Regions from separate parts of the Cellulosimicrobium sp. Marseille-Q8652 genome, predicted to be linked through region 2. Evidence: riboswitches for the same ligand, from Rfam matches in the RefSeq annotation. Region 2 holds a riboswitch; the other holds the start of a gene.
What was found. Region 2 has a riboswitch for thiamine pyrophosphate ahead of ACWPWV_RS16415 (ECF transporter S component). Riboswitches for the same ligand answer to the same signal wherever they lie in the genome.
Positions count from the first base shown of each region.

Region 1: another riboswitch for thiamine pyrophosphate. It lies ahead of ACWPWV_RS09440 (thiamine ABC transporter substrate-binding protein); the one in region 2 lies ahead of ACWPWV_RS16415 (ECF transporter S component).

Region 1 is NZ_CBCOPS010000001.1:2,126,953-2,134,353, forward strand. Features, by position in the region: gene ACWPWV_RS09430 (hypothetical protein) at 1-1,191, opposite strand, end outside; gene ACWPWV_RS09435 (DUF4235 domain-containing protein) at 1,247-1,513, opposite strand; TPP riboswitch at 1,625-1,728, shown strand; gene ACWPWV_RS09440 (thiamine ABC transporter substrate-binding protein) at 1,794-2,909, shown strand; gene ACWPWV_RS09445 (ABC transporter permease) at 2,885-4,651, shown strand; gene ACWPWV_RS09450 (ABC transporter ATP-binding protein) at 4,651-5,832, shown strand; gene ACWPWV_RS09455 (DUF4235 domain-containing protein) at 5,901-6,221, shown strand; gene ACWPWV_RS09460 (response regulator) at 6,299-6,982, opposite strand; gene ACWPWV_RS09465 (sensor histidine kinase) at 6,979-7,401, opposite strand, start outside.
Region 2 is NZ_CBCOPS010000002.1:1,440,538-1,447,938, reverse strand. Features, by position in the region: gene hisS (histidine--tRNA ligase) at 1-511, shown strand, start outside; gene ACWPWV_RS16425 (energy-coupling factor transporter transmembrane component T family protein) at 580-1,365, opposite strand; gene ACWPWV_RS16420 (ABC transporter ATP-binding protein) at 1,362-3,077, opposite strand; gene ACWPWV_RS16415 (ECF transporter S component) at 3,160-3,804, opposite strand; TPP riboswitch at 3,915-4,034, opposite strand; gene ACWPWV_RS16410 (Rv2578c family radical SAM protein) at 4,167-5,837, shown strand; gene ACWPWV_RS16405 (hypothetical protein) at 5,845-6,150, opposite strand; gene ACWPWV_RS16400 (PPOX class F420-dependent oxidoreductase) at 6,184-6,651, opposite strand; gene aspS (aspartate--tRNA ligase) at 6,761-7,401, shown strand, end outside.

The DNA.
Region 1 (7,401 bases), on a different contig from region 2:
CTGGCCGAGCACGGCCTGGGCCGCCGTGAGGACGACCTGCTCGGCGAGCGTGAGCAGCGCGAACGCGACGCAGAAGAGCAGCACCGCGCTCCACCTGCTCCGCCAGAGCATGCCGAGCGCGCCGACGAGACCGCCGAAGCGCCGGCCCGGGTCCAGCATGAGCTCCCACGCCCTGCGCGCACCGCTCGTGCCGAGCGTGCGGTTGAACCGGTCGACGACGCGGGCGGTCCGCCCCGTGGCGTCGGCCGGCGCGTGCACGGGGTCGACGACGTCGATCGCCTCGACGCCGTAGACGATCGTCCCGAGCGTCAGCCACGCGAGCGGGACCACGAGCCCGGTGACGATCCCCGCGAGCAGGAGCGACGTCGTCGGGCCGAAGGCGGCGACGAGCGGCTGGAGGACGTCCACGCGCGCGACGACGCCGTCCCACCACGTCGTCACCTCGACGACGACGACGCGCGACGCCCACCACTCCCGGACGCGCCCGACGACCGCCGTCACGGTGAAGGCGCCGATGACGATCCAGACGACCTCGCAGTACCCGGCGAGGATGCGCACGGCGGCCGTGCGGGCGCTGCGCCGGGCCTCCCCGCCCGCCTCGACGACGCCCCGCTCCATGCGCCTCGCGACGCGCTCGAGGACGCTGCGGGCGAGCAGCGCGCCGGCCACGAGGAGCACGACGGTGAGCCCGAAGCCCTCGGGGACCGGGTCGGCGGTCTGGATCCCCGCACCCGCGGCGAACGCGTGGTCGAGCGCGGCGGAGTCGACGTACGCCTGCCAGTCGGACGACAGGCCGCCGTAGAACTCGTAGATGACGAGGTACGGGACGAGCACCGACGCGATCGACCCGAGCAGCGCACGCACCTCGATGCGGTCGCGGTCGTCCCGCGGCTCCCGGCGCAGGACGTGGAGCATGACGACGATCCCGACGACCGTCGCGAGGGGCGAGAGGCACAGCACGAGCAGCCCGAGCTCTCCCGACGACGGCGCGACCGCGAGCGCGGCCCGCAGCGCGAGCTCGTGAGCCACCTGCGCGAGCACCGCCACCGCGACGAGCGCGGGCCAGTGCCGCACGAGGAGCCGTCCCGCGTCGACGAGCACGTGCGATCCCGCGCGCAGCACGGACGGGCCGGTCGGCCCGGGGCCGGTGTCCGGCGAGGGCGGTGAGGTCATCGGGACGGGGGCCGTCACGCGCGCCAGGGTACCCGGGCTGCGCGGCGGCCCCCGACCCGGGCCGCGCCGAGTACTACGACAGGAAGCGCGTCACGACGCGCTTGGCCTCCTTGCCGGCGAACCGCCGGGCGAGGACACCGACCCCGGCGGCGACGGCCGCGAACGTGACGGCCGAGACGATGCCGACCTCCTCGTCGTCCAGGTCCTTCGGCGCGTCGTGCCCCGTGACCTTCGCCCACACGAGCGTGACGAGCTTCTGCGCCGCCCAGCCGGCGGCGAACGTCAGGGCGACGGTCCCCACCTTGACGGCGAGAGTGGCCTTCTCCTCGGTGTCTGGCACGGGTGCTCCTCCATCGGGTCGGCGGTCCGGCCTCGGGCCGGTGTGCTGCGCACCACCGTAGTCCCTGGCCTGCGTCGACGCCGTGCGGCGGCGACCGCGGTGTACGCTCGCCGGGAACGACAGGGGAGCTCCCCGGGAGCTGAGAGTGCGGACCACCGCAGACCCTCGAACCTGATCCGGTTAGCACCGGTGGAGGAAGTCGGGAATCTCGATCACCCGTCGGCGTCGGCCCCGTGCCGACCCGGCGGTTGGACCCCTCCTGAACGTCCAGGGAGGACACGTGCAGCACACGACCAGGGCCACCACCGCCGGGCGAGCCACCGCCGGGCCCGCCCGCACCGCCGCGCTCGCCGCGGGGACCACGCTCGCGCTCCTCGCGCTCGCCGCGTGCGGGAGCGACGGCGACGCGGGCGGTGACGCCGGCGGCGACGCGGCATCGGGGGGCGGCACCGTCACGCTCGTCACGCACGACTCGTTCGCCGTGAGCGACGAGGTGCTCGCCGCGTTCGAGGAGGAGAGCGGCCTGACGGTCGAGCAGGTCGCGCCCGGCGACGGCGGCGCGCTCGTCAACCAGCTCGTCCTCACGAAGGGCTCCCCGCTCGGCGACGTCGTCTTCGGGATCGACAGCACGTTCGCGACGCGCGCGATCGACGAGGGCGTGCTCGACCCGTACACGCCCGCCGACCTCCCGGCGTCCGCGGAGCAGTACGCCGTCGGCGACGGCGAGCTCACGCCCGTCGACGTCGGCGACGTGTGCGTCAACGTCGACCACGCGTGGTTCACCGAGGCCGGCGTCCCGGAGCCCGAGACCCTCGAGGACCTGGCCGACCCCGTGTACCGAGACCTCCTCGTCGTCACCAACCCCGCGACGTCGTCGCCCGGGCTCGCGTTCCTCCTCGCGACCGTCGGCGCGTTCGGCGAGGACGGCTGGGAGCAGTACTGGGCCGACCTGCGGGAGAACGGCGTCAAGGTCGTCGACGGCTGGTCCGACGCGTACTCCGTCGACTTCTCCGGGGGCGAGGGCGCGGGCGACCGGCCGCTCGTGCTGTCGTACTCCACGTCGCCCGCGTTCACGGTCGCCGAGGACGGGACGTCGTCGACGACGGGCGCGCTGCTCGAGACCTGCTTCCGCCAGGTCGAGCACGCCGGCGTGCTGGCGGGCGCCGAGAACCCGGAGGGCGCGCAGCAGCTCGTGGACTTCCTCGTGAGCGAGGCGTTCCAGGCCGACGTGCCGGGCCAGATGTACATGTACCCCGTCGACGACACCGTCGCGCTGCCCGCCGAGTGGGAGCAGTTCGCGCCGCTCTCCGACGAGCCGTTCGAGGTCGCGCCCGAGGAGATCGACGCGCACCGCGACGAGTGGATCAAGGCGTGGACGGCGACGGTCGTCGACTGACCCGTCCCGGTCCCGGGCCCCTGGTGCGGGGCGCCGTCGGGCGCGGCGTGCTCTGGGGCGTCGCTGCGGCGGTGCCGCTGGTCTTCCTCGCGGTGTTCTTCGCGTGGCCCGTGCTGGCGCTCGTGGCGCGCGGGTTCGTCGGGGCCGACGGCGGTCTCGACCTGTCGGGGTTCGCGGAGGTGTTCTCGGACCCGCGGACGTGGCGGATCGTCGGGCTCACGCTGTGGCAGGCCGTGCTCGGGACGACGTTCTCGCTCCTGCTCGGCGTGCCCGGCGCGTACGTGCTGTACCGGTGCCGGTTCCGCGGGCGTCGCGTGCTGCGCGCCGTCGTGACCGTGCCGTTCGTGCTGCCCACGGTCGTCGTGGGCGTCGCCTTCCGCACGCTCCTCGTCGAGGGCGGGCCGCTCGGCTTCCTGCGGCTCGACGGGACGTTCGCGGCGATCGTCGTGGCGCTGGTGTTCTTCAACTACTCGGTCGTCGTGCGCACGGTCGGCGGGCTGTGGGAGCACCTCGACCCGCGCGCGGAGCAGGCGGCCCGCGCGCTCGGGGCGACGCCGTGGCGCGCGTTCCGGACGGTGACCCTGCCCGCGCTGGGTCCGGCGATCGCGAGCGCGGCGTCGATCGTGTTCCTCTTCTGCGCGACGGCGTTCGGCGTCGTCCTCGTCCTCGGCGGCATCCGGTACGGGACGATCGAGACGGAGATCTGGATCCAGACGACGCAGTTCCTCGACCTGCGCACCGCCGCGGTGCTGTCCGTCGTGCAGCTCGCCGTCGTCGTGGCCGCGCTCGCGGTCGCGAACCGCGCGCGCGCGAAGCGGGAGCGGGCGCTGACGCTCACCGCCGCGTCGAGCGCCGCGCACCCGCTGCGCCTGTGGCAGCGCGGGCCCGCCGGCGGACCGGTCCGCGGCCGGCCCGGCGGCGACCTCCTGCCGGCCGCGCTGACCGCCGTCGTGGTCGTGGTGCTCGTCGGTCTGCCGCTCGTGACGCTCGTCGTGCGGTCCCTGCGCGTGCCGGGCGGCGGCTGGGGCCTCGACAACTACGCGAACCTCGGCACGACGGGCGGTCGCAACGCGCTGTCCGTCACCGTGTGGGAGGCCGCCGCGAACTCGCTGCGCACGGCGACGCTCGCGACGCTGCTCGCGGTGGCGATCGGGGGGCTCGTCGCGCTCGTCGTGTCCCGGCGACCGCGCTCGCGCACGGGCCGGCGGGCGATCGGCGCGCTCGACTCCCTGTTCATGCTCCCGCTGGGGGTGTCGGCGGTGACGGTCGGTTTCGGCTTCCTCGTCACGCTCGACCGGCCGCTCGGGCTCGACGTCGACCTGCGCACCTCGGGGCTGCTCGTACCGATCGCGCAGGCCGTCGTCGCGATCCCGCTCGTCGTGCGCACGGTGCTGCCGACGCTGCGCGCGATCGACCCCCGGCTCCGCGAGGCGGCCGCGACCCTGGGGGCGGCGCCGGGGCGCGTGTTCCGCAGCGTCGACGGGCCCATCGCCGCGCGGTCGCTCGGCCTCGCGGTCGGGTTCGCGTTCGCGGTGTCGCTCGGCGAGTTCGGCGCGACGTCGTTCCTGGCCCGCCCCGACACCGCGACCCTGCCCGTCGTCATCTTCCGGCTCGTCGGCCGTCCCGGCGCGGAGAACCAGGGCATGGCGCTGGCGGCGAGCGTCGTCCTGGCCCTGCTCACCGCCGTCGTCATGCTGCTCGCCGAGCGGTTGCGCGGCGACCGCCCCGGAGGAGAGTTCTGATGGTGCAGACCGACCCGACCACCCGGCCCGTCGCGCCCGGAGCGGCGCAGCGGCCCGCTCACGACGCGGCGGACGGTGCGGGGCTGCGGGTGCGGGACGTCGTCGTGCGGTACGGGGGAGGGTCGCGCCGCGGGGGTCGCCGGGACCCCGGCACGACGGCGGTCGCGGGCGTCTCGCTCGACGTCGCACCCGGCGAGGTGCTCGCGCTGCTCGGGCCGAGCGGGTGCGGCAAGTCCAGCCTGCTGCGCGCCGTCGCCGGGCTCGAGCCGGTGGCCGCCGGCACCGTGCGCTTCGCGGGCGACGACCTCGCGGGCGTCCCCGTGCACCGGCGCGGGTTCGGGCTCATGTTCCAGGAGGGCCAGCTCTTCCCGCACCGCGACGTCGCGGGCAACGTCGCGTACGGGATCGCCGACCTGCCGCGCGCGCAGCGGGACGACCGGGTGCGGGACCTGTTGGGCGTCGTCGGTCTCGCGGGGTACGAGCGGCGCGCGGTGACGACGCTGAGCGGCGGCGAGCGGCAGCGCGTCGCCCTCGCGCGGTCCCTCGCGCCGGGCCCGCGCCTCCTGCTGCTCGACGAGCCGCTCTCCGCGCTCGACCGCGGGCTGCGGGAGCGGCTCGCGCTCGACCTGCGCGCCGCGCTGCGGGCGACCGGCACGACCGCGGTGTTCGTCACGCACGACCACGACGAGGCGTTCACCGTGGCCGACCGCGTCGCCGTCATGGACGCCGGCCGGGTGCTGCAGGTGGCGCCGCCGGAGGAGCTGTGGCGCGCGCCGTCGTCGCGCCGCGTCGCGGAGTTCCTGGGCTACCAGGCGTTCGTCGCGATCGCCGACCTGTCCCTGCCCCCGGCCACCGGGCCGGCTCTCCCCCCGGGGACGCCGGTCGACGGGGTGCTCGCGATCGGGCCGCGGGGCCTGCGCGTCGTCGGGCCGTCGGACGGTCCGTGGCCCGGCACCGTCGTCGGCAGCGTGTTCCGCCGCGGCGCGACCGAGATCACGGTCGACGTCGCGCTCCCGGGTGGTGAGGGCAGCACGGGCGTCGCGGGTGGCGCGGGGACGGTCCGTGTCGTCGCGCTCGGGGCACGCCCGGCGGACGAGGCGGGGGAGCCGGGCGACGGGGTGCCGGGCGACGAGGTCGCGGTCGCGCTCGACCTCGCGGGCTGCGCGGTCGTCCCGGGCTGACGGCGCGACGAGGGCACCCTGCGCCCGTTCGGCGCGCGACGTCGTCGACCTCGTCCTAGCGTCGAGGGATGAGCGACGCATCGATCGGCGAGAACCTCCCCGAGAAGGGCGGCAGCAAGTCCGCGAAGATCCTGTACCGACCGGTCGGCCTCGCGAGCTCGATCGTGGGCGGCCTGGTGGCGGGTCAGGTGTTCAAGCAGGTCTACAAGAAGGTGGCGCCGGGCGACCGCAAGGACGCCCCGGGCCCGCTCCAGTCGGAGTACCCGCTCAAGGAGATCGTGCTCGCGGCTCTCATCCAGGGCGCGATCTACGCCGTGGTCAAGGCGCTCATCGACCGTGGCGGCGCTCGCGCGTTCGAGCGCTGGACGGGGGAGTGGCCCGGCGACTGACGGTCGAGCACGACCTGGCGGTCGTTCTCCGGCCGAGAACGACCTCCAGGTCGTGCTCGGCGGTGGGCGTCGCGTCTTCACGCCCCCGCGTCGGCGCCGGCGTCGTGCACGACGAGCGCCACCTGGGTCCGGTTCTCGACGCCCAGCTTGAGCAGCACGCTCGACACGTGCGCCTTGACGGTCGGGACGGAGAGGTAGAGCCGCGCCGCGATCTCCGCGTTGCTCGCGCCGCGACCGATCTCGACGGCCACGTCGCGCTCGCGCGCGGTGAGGCGGCCGAGCGTCGCGAGCGCCCGCTCCCGCGTCCCGCCCGCCGAGGCGGCGGACGACATGAGCCGTCGCGCGATCGCGGGTGACAGCACCGGCTCGCCCGCGGCCGCGGCGAGGACCGCGGCGACGATCCGCTGCGGGGCCATGTCCTTGAGCAGGTAGCCCGACGCGCCGGCGTGCAGCGCGCCCACGACCTCCTCCTCGGAGTCGAACGTCGTGAGCACGACGACGGCCGGCGCGTCCGCGCGGGCCCGCACCCGGCGGGTCGCCTCGATCCCGTCGACGCCCGGCATCCGCAGGTCCATGAGCACGACGTCCGCCGGGTGCGCGTCGAGCACGCCCGCCACGGCTCCGCCGTCGGACGCCTCGCCCACGACCTCGATGCCGTCCGCCCCGTCGAGCATGAGGCGCAGGCCGGAGCGCACGAGCGCGTCGTCGTCGACGACGACGAGCCGCGTGCGGGACCCGGGGAGGGGCGGGTGCGCGCTCATGCGCCCCACGGTAGCCGGGCGTCGAGCACGAACCCCGTCGCGCCGCCGCAGGTGCGGGCGCCCGCCTCGACGGTCCCGCCGAGCAGGTCGACGCGCTCGCGCAGGCCGACGAGCCCCGTCCCCGTCCCGGCCGCGACGTCCGGGGGACCGCTCGGCACGAGCCGGGCGCCGGTGTCGGACACGACGACGCGCACCTCGCCGGGCGACACCGCGACCCGGAGCACCACCGGGCTGCCGGGCGCGTGGCGCCGGGCGTTCGTCAGGCCCTCCTGCGCGACGCGGTACGCGGCCGTCGCGACGGCGGCCGGCGGCACGACGTCGCCCGTGCGCTCGTAGGTCACGGCACCTCCCGCGTCGCGCGCCTCGGCGACGAGCCGGTCGACGTCGGCCAGCGTCGGCGGGGGAGCGAGCCGGGCCTC
Region 2 (7,401 bases):
CACGGGCTCGGTCTACGAGACCGTGCTCGTCGGGCACGAGCAGCTCGGGTCCATCTGCTCGGGCGGGCGGTACGACACGCTCGCGTCCGACGGCTCGACCACCTATCCGGGCGTCGGCCTCTCGATCGGCGTGTCACGGCTCGTGTCGCGCCTGCTGTCCGCGGGTCTCGTGCGCGCCACGCGCTCGGTCCCCAGCGCCGTCGTGGTCGCGGTGACGAGCGAGGAGTCGCGCGAGGCGTCCGACGCGGTCGCGACCGCGCTGCGGGCGCGCGGCGTGCCCGTCGAGGTCGCGCCCGCCGCGGCGAAGTTCGGCAAGCAGATCCGCTACGCGGACCGGCGCGGCATCCCGTTCGTGTGGTTCCCCGCCGCCGGGCAGGTGGACGAGGCCGGTGTCGCCCGTCCGGACCAGGTCAAGGACATCCGCTCGGGCGAGCAGGTCGACGCCGACGCCGCGTCGTGGACGCCGCCCGCCGAGGACCTGTGGCCCCGGGTGGTCCCCGCGACGGACTGACCACCGGCAACGGCCCGACGACGGCGTCCGGCCCGTGGCCGGCGGGACGGCGGGCTGTCGGCGGACCGTCAGGCGGTGAGCGCGCCGAGACCCGTGACCCACCCGCCGACGACGCCCGCGACGACCACGGCCGCGGCCACGAGCAGGACTGTGCCCGCCGCGACGACGTCGGACGGGCGGAGCGGCACCGGGCGCGAGGTCGTGCGCGGACCGGACCCGAGTCCGCGCGACTCGAGCGCGATCGTCAGGCGCTCCGCGCGCCGGACGGCCCCGACGAGGAGCGCGAAGGCCGCCGCCCCGAGCGCTCGCGGCGAGCGGGGCAGGCGGCCGGGCGTGCGACGCGGGTCGCGCGCGGCCTGGGCGCAGCGGATCGTGTGCCACGCGCCGGGCAGCTCCACCAGCAGGCGGTGCGCGGCCAGGACCGCGAACGTCCACGTCACCGGCAGCCGTGCGTGCTGGTGCAGGCTCGTCATGAGGCGCACCGGGCCCGTCGTGAGGACGAGAGTGAGCGAGAGCGCCCCGACGAAGAGCGTGCGCAGGGCGAGCGCGGTGCCGACCGTCACGCCGTCCGCACCGACCGTGAGCGGGCCCAGCGCGACCGGCGCCCCGCCCGGTCGGGTCAGGACGTTGACGACGAGCAGGCTCGCGGCGAACACCACGAAGGGCACGTGCGCGAGCGCGAGCGTGCGCACCGGGACGCGACCGAGCGCGACCAGCGCCGTGAGCGCCAGCACCCACCCGACCGCCGGCGTCACCGGGTCCGTGACGAGCAGCACCGCGGTGGACAGGGTGAGCACGGTCGCGAGCTTGACCGTCGGGTTCCACCGTCCGAGCGGGGTGGGCCGCGCGGTCACGAGGGCGCCGCCCCGGCGACCACGCGGTCGGGGTCCGCGAGCGCTGCTCGGCCGAGCGCGCGCACGAGAGCGCCGGGGTCGACGCCGAGGCCGCGTCCCGTGCGCGCCCACCACTCGAGCAGCGGGGGCCTGCGGAGCCCGGCGCGCGCGCAGAGCGCGTCGTCGCCGAGCACCGCGGCCGGCGTGCCGAGCGCCACGAGCTCGCCGTCCACGACGACCGCCACGCGGTCGGCGATCTCGGCGACGAGGGCGAGGTCGTGCGTGACGACGGCCACGCCACCGCCGGCGTCCGCCCGGCCACGCAGCACGCGCGCGGTCGCCGCCGCCTGGGCACGGTCGAGACCGAACGTCGGCTCGTCCGCGAGCAGGACGGCCGGGTCGAGGACGGTCGCGGTGGCGAGGGAGAGGCGACGCTGCTCGCCGCCCGAGAGCCGGTAGGGGTTCGCGTCGGCGAGCGCTGTGAGGGAGAACGTCTCGAGGGACCGTGCGACGCGGACGTCGAGGTCGGTCAGGCCCGCGCAGCGGGCCGACCAGGCGACCTCGTCGCGCACGGTGCGGGCGAGGAGCTGGTGCTCGGGGTCCTGGAAGACCATGGCGACGGGTTCGCTCGCCGTGGTCGTGACCTCGCCGGTGGTGCGCTCGAGCCCCGCGAGGCCGCGCAGGAGCGTCGACTTCCCGCCACCGTTCGGCCCCACGACGGCGAGCACCTCGCCCGCACGGAGGTCGAGGTCGACGTCGCGCACCACCGGCACGCCGTCGCGTCCCGCACGTGCCGCACGGCCCGCACGGCCCGCACGGCCCGGACGCGGGCCGCGGTGGACCGCGAGGCGGCGGGCGCGGAGCGCCACCGGGTCGCCGGCCCCCGGAGCCGCCCGGTGCCGGGGCGCCTCGGCGGGCGCCGCCCCGGCGAGGTCGGCGAGCCAGGCGTCGGTCTCGGGCGTGCCGAGCGGGCCCGGCGCGCCCGCGGCCTCGAGCCGGACCGCGAGCGGCAACCAGCACCCGAGGGCGGCGAGCTCGTCGGCGTGCTCGCGCAGGACCCGGTCGGTGGGCCCGTGCGCGAGGACGCGGCCGTTCCTCCCGAGCACGAGCGTCGCGCCGGGCAGGGTGCCGAGCTCGTCGAGCCGGTGCTCCACGAGGACGACGGCCCGGGGCACCGGCCGCGCGCGCGACAGGTCGTCGATGGGCGCCGACGGAGCGCCGGTGAGGGCCGCGACGAGGGCGCCGACGTCGTGCGCCGCCGCGGGGTCGAGGAGGGCCGTCGGCTCGTCGAGCACGACGAGGTCGGGGTCGGCGACGAGCGCCGCGGCGAGCGCGACGCGCTGCGCCTCGCCGCCCGAGAGCGCGGAGGTCGCGCGCTCGTGCAGGTGGGCCGCGCCGACGGCGTCGAGCGCGGCCCACGCGCGGGCGTCCAAGGCGTCGGGGTCCACGCCGCGGTTCTCGAGCGCGAACCGCAGCTCGTCGTCGACGCGCGCGAGGCACAGCTGGTCGCCCGGGCGCTGCTGGACGAGGCCGACGTGCGCCGCGAGCCGGGCCGGGGTGACGTCGCGCGGGTCGTGCCCGACGACGTGCAGGTCGCCGGACACGGTCCCGGGCAGCGTGTGCGGGACCACCCCGACGAAGGCGCGCAGGAGCGTCGACTTGCCGCAGCCGGACGGGCCGAGCACGAGCAGGCCGGTGCCGGCGGGCACGGTGACGTGGACGTCGTCGAGCACGCGCGCGTCGAGACGGCCCAGGGTGACGGACAGGCCGGCTGCGCGGACCGCGTCGGGCGCGGTGGCCCCGAGGCCCACGGGCTCAGCCACGGGGCTCCGCCCCGATCGCGAACGCGTCGAGGGCCCCCGTGCGGGCGAGCGCGTCCCCGAGGAGCCGTGCCGCGACGCCGCACAGCACGACGCACGAGACGACCTGGATCCCGAGGCGGAGCATCGCGTAGTCCTGCCCGAGCCAGCCGAACCGCACGGCGTTGAAGGCGTAGCTGACGAGCGCCGCGCTCACGCCGGAAGCGACGAACACGCCCCAGCCGAAGCGGCGGTAGCGCGTGAGCGCGAACGCGAGCTCGGCCCCGGCGCCCTGGACGAGCCCCACGACGAGCAGGAGCGGGCCCGCGGGCGAGGCGAGGAAGACCACCTCGACGAGGGCGGCGAGCGTCTCGGCGAGGATGCCGACGCCCGGCTTGCGCACGACGTACGTCGCGAGCGGACCGACGACGATCCACGCCCCGGCCAGCACGTTCGACGCGAGGTCCGCGAACGGTCCCATGGCGAGCTGCAGCGGCGCCCACAGCTGCACGACGGCCCAGTAGACGAACCCGAAGACGACGCCGAGGACGGCGACGAGGACCGTCTCGTGCAGGGTGAGGCCGCGCCGTGCGGGGCGCGGGCCGTTCGCACCCGGGCGGGGACTGCTCGTGGTCGGCTGCGTGGTGCGGGACTCGGTCATGCGGGCTCCCTCCGTCGGGCCCCCGCACCGAGGGGTGCACGACGGCGCACCACCGCTCGCCCGCGCACCCGGCCCGGCGCACGGGGCGCGCGGGTGCGAGCGCGCAGGGGACGGTGACGTCGGCCCTGCTCCCTTCGCTGGTACGAACCAGATCAGGTTCCACGGGTCTGCAGGGGGGACGGGTGTCCGGCCTGCACTCTCAGCGCTCGTGCGCTCCCCGGGGGCGTTCGGGCCCGACCCTAGGGCCTGCGCCGCGGGAGGACAATCCCGGCGTCTCACCCCGCGGGACGGTGTGGGGGGAGCCCCGCCCGGCGGCGCAGGCGTGTCTTGACACTCGATCGAACACCTGTTCGAATATGCGGGTGCGGTGGGACGGACAGGCGATCGGCGCGGACGACGGCGCGCTCCCGGGGCTGGAGCGCGTGGGCCTCGTGCGCAGCGTGCGCACGCCCGAGTTCGCGGGGATCACGTTCCACGAGGTGACGGCGAAGAGCGCGCTGTCGAAGGTGCCCGCGATGTCGCGCATGCCGTTCCGCTGGACGGTCAACCCGTACCGCGGCTGCAGCCACGCCTGCTCGTACTGCCTGAGCCCGCACACCCCCGTGCTCCTCGCCGACGGGACCCAGCGGCCGGTCGGCGAGCTCCGGGTCGGCGACGAGATCGTCGGCACCCAGGCGCACGGCGCCTACCGCCGGTACGTCCGCACGCGCGTCCTCGACCGCTGGACCACGCGCAAGCGCGCCTACCGGGTGACGCTCGCCGACGGCACGCGGCTCGTCGCGAGCGGCGACCACCGGTTCCTCACCGAGCGGGGCTGGCGCCACGTCGTGGCAGGCGCGGGCCACCGCGCCCACCTGGCGCTCGGGGACGTCCTCGTCGGCCCGGGACGGAGCGGGTTGCGGGACCTCGCCGCCACGGCGACGGAGGAGGGCTCCGGCGCCTCGCCCCTCCTCGGGCAGGACGTCACCGGCGACGACGCCCTGCGCGTCGAGTCGCTCGAGGCGCTCGGCGGCGCGGACGACCTCGTCGAGCTCGTCGACATCACCACGGGGACGCGCGACTTCGTCGCGGCCGGGGTCGTGAGCCACAACTGCTTCGCGCGGCCGACGCACCAGTACCTCGACCTCGACGCCGGCGAGGACTTCGACCGCGAGGTCGTCGTCAAGGTCAACGTCGACGACGTGCTGCGCGCCGAGCTCACGAAGAGGTCCTGGACGCACGAGCCGGTCGCCCTCGGCACGAACACCGACCCGTACCAGCGCGCCGAGGGACGCTACCGGCTCATGCCCGGGATCATCACGGCGCTCGCGGACTCCGGCGCGCCGCTGTCGATCCTCACCAAGGGGACGCTCCTGCGCCGCGACCTGCCGCTCCTCGCCGACGCGGCCTCCCGCGTCGAGGTCGGGATCGGCGTGTCGCTCGCGCTGCTCGACCCGGAGCTGCAGGCGTCCGTCGAGCCAGGCACGCCCAGCCCTCGCGCACGCCTCGACCTGATCCGCACGATCCGCGAGGCCGGGCTCCCGTGCGGTGTCATGATCGCCCCCGTGCTGCCGTGGCTCACGGACTCCACGCGGTCGCTCACCGACCTCCTCGACGCGGTCAAGGACGCGGGCGCCACCGGCGTCACCGTGCTCCCGCTGCACCTCAAGCCCGGGACTCGCGAGTGGTTCATGACGTGGCTCGCGCGCGAGCACCCCCGCCTCGTGCCCGGGTACGAACGGGTCTACGACCGCGGCACGTACGCCTCCAAGGCCTACCGCTCCTGGCTGTGGGACCGTGTGCGCCCGATGCTCGAGACGCGGGGATTCGCCGTCTCGGGCCACCGGGGCCCGTCGGGCGTCGACGGCCGCTTCCGGCGCGGGGAGCTCGGCGGGACCGGTGTCACCGAACCGCCCGTCGACGGCGCGTACCCCGCCGGCAGCCTCGCCCGCCCGGTCACCCCGTCGGTGGCCGGCGGGGCGCTCGCCGGCATGCCGGTCGACGGCGGAGCGCTGGACCTCGCGGGCGGCGGCGTGGAGCAGGTGCTGTTCTGAGGCCTGCTCAGGCGGTGCCGCTCGGCACCGGGGCGACGCGCACGACCTCCGTCCGTGCCACGACGCGGTCGCGCACGTCGGCCAGCGCCACGCGCGCCGGGTCGGTCATGTACGCGGTCAGCGCCGCGTCGTCGGGCATCTCGACGACCTGCACCTCGCACGGCGCGGACGGGTCCTGGCCGGGCAGCGCGCGCACGCGCTGCACCACGCGCCCGCCGTGCGCGGGGACGAGCGCCAGGACCTCGTCCTCGTACCGCGCGAGGGAGTCGGCGTCGTCGGTCGGCCACAGCAGGACGCACAGCGTGATCGGCACGGTCGGCACGCTACGCCCGGCAGACGGGACGCGTCACCCGTCCGCGAGCCGCGGGGGGAACCCGCCCGTCGCGACCGGTCCCCAGCAGGTGATCGTTACGCGCACGAGGCACTTGCCCTGCGCGACCATCGCGGCGCGGTACTCGTCCCAGTCCGGGTGCTCGCCCGAGATCGCGCGGTAGTAGTCGACGAGCGGCTCGACCGCGTCGGGCAGCTCGATCACCTCGGCGGTCCCGTCCACCTGCACCCACGGGTCGGAGAAGCCCGGACCGAGCGACAGGAGCGACGCCTGCGGCCGGCGGCGCAGGTTCGCGGCCTTCGCCCGCTCCGGGTACGTCGACACCACGACGCGCCCCTCGCCGTCGACCCCGTACGTCACCGGGCTCATCTGCGGCGAACCGTCGGAGCGGGTCGTGACGAGCACGCCGTCGTGGCGCGAGCGGAGCAGCTCCACGAGCTCGTCGAGCTCGACCCGTCGGGCGGTGGCGATCGTGCGCGGCATGGGGATCCTCCTGGTGGGGCGGGGTGCGTCAGCGACTAGACTCGCACGGGCGCTCGTCGCGCCCCCACTCCTCACGCGACCTCTCGTACGACATGGAAGGACGAACTCCGTGCTCCGCACCCACACGGCCGGCTCACTGCGGGCCGAGCACACCGGTCAGACCGTCACCCTCACGGGCTGGGTCGACCGTCGGCGCGATCACGGGGGAGTGGCCTTCATCGACCTGCGCGACGCGTCGGGCATCGCCCAGGTCGTCATCCGGGACGAGTCCGTGGCCCACCCGCTGCGCAACGAGTTCGTGCTCCAGGTGACGGGCGAGGTGTCCCGGCGCCCCGACGGGAACGAGAACCCGAACCTGCCGACGGGCCAGATCGAGGTCCTCGCGCACGACGTCGTCGTGCTCAACACGTCCGAGGCGCTGCCGTTCCAGGTGTCGACGGCGCTCGCGGACACCGAGACGATCGGCGAGGAGGCGCGCCTCAAGCACCGCTACCTCGACCTGCGTCGTCCCGCGCCGGCTCATGCGCTGCGCCTTCGCTCCAAGGTCAACCAGGCGGCGCGCCGCGTGCTCGACGCCGAGGACTTCGTCGAGATCGAGACGCCGACGCTCACGCGTTCCACGCCCGAGGGCGCGCGCGACTTCCTCGTGCCCGCGCGCCTGTCGCCCGGCTCCTGGTACGCGCTGCCGCAGTCGCCGCAGCTGTTCAAGCAGCTGCTCATGGTCGCGGGCATGGAACGGTACTACCAGAT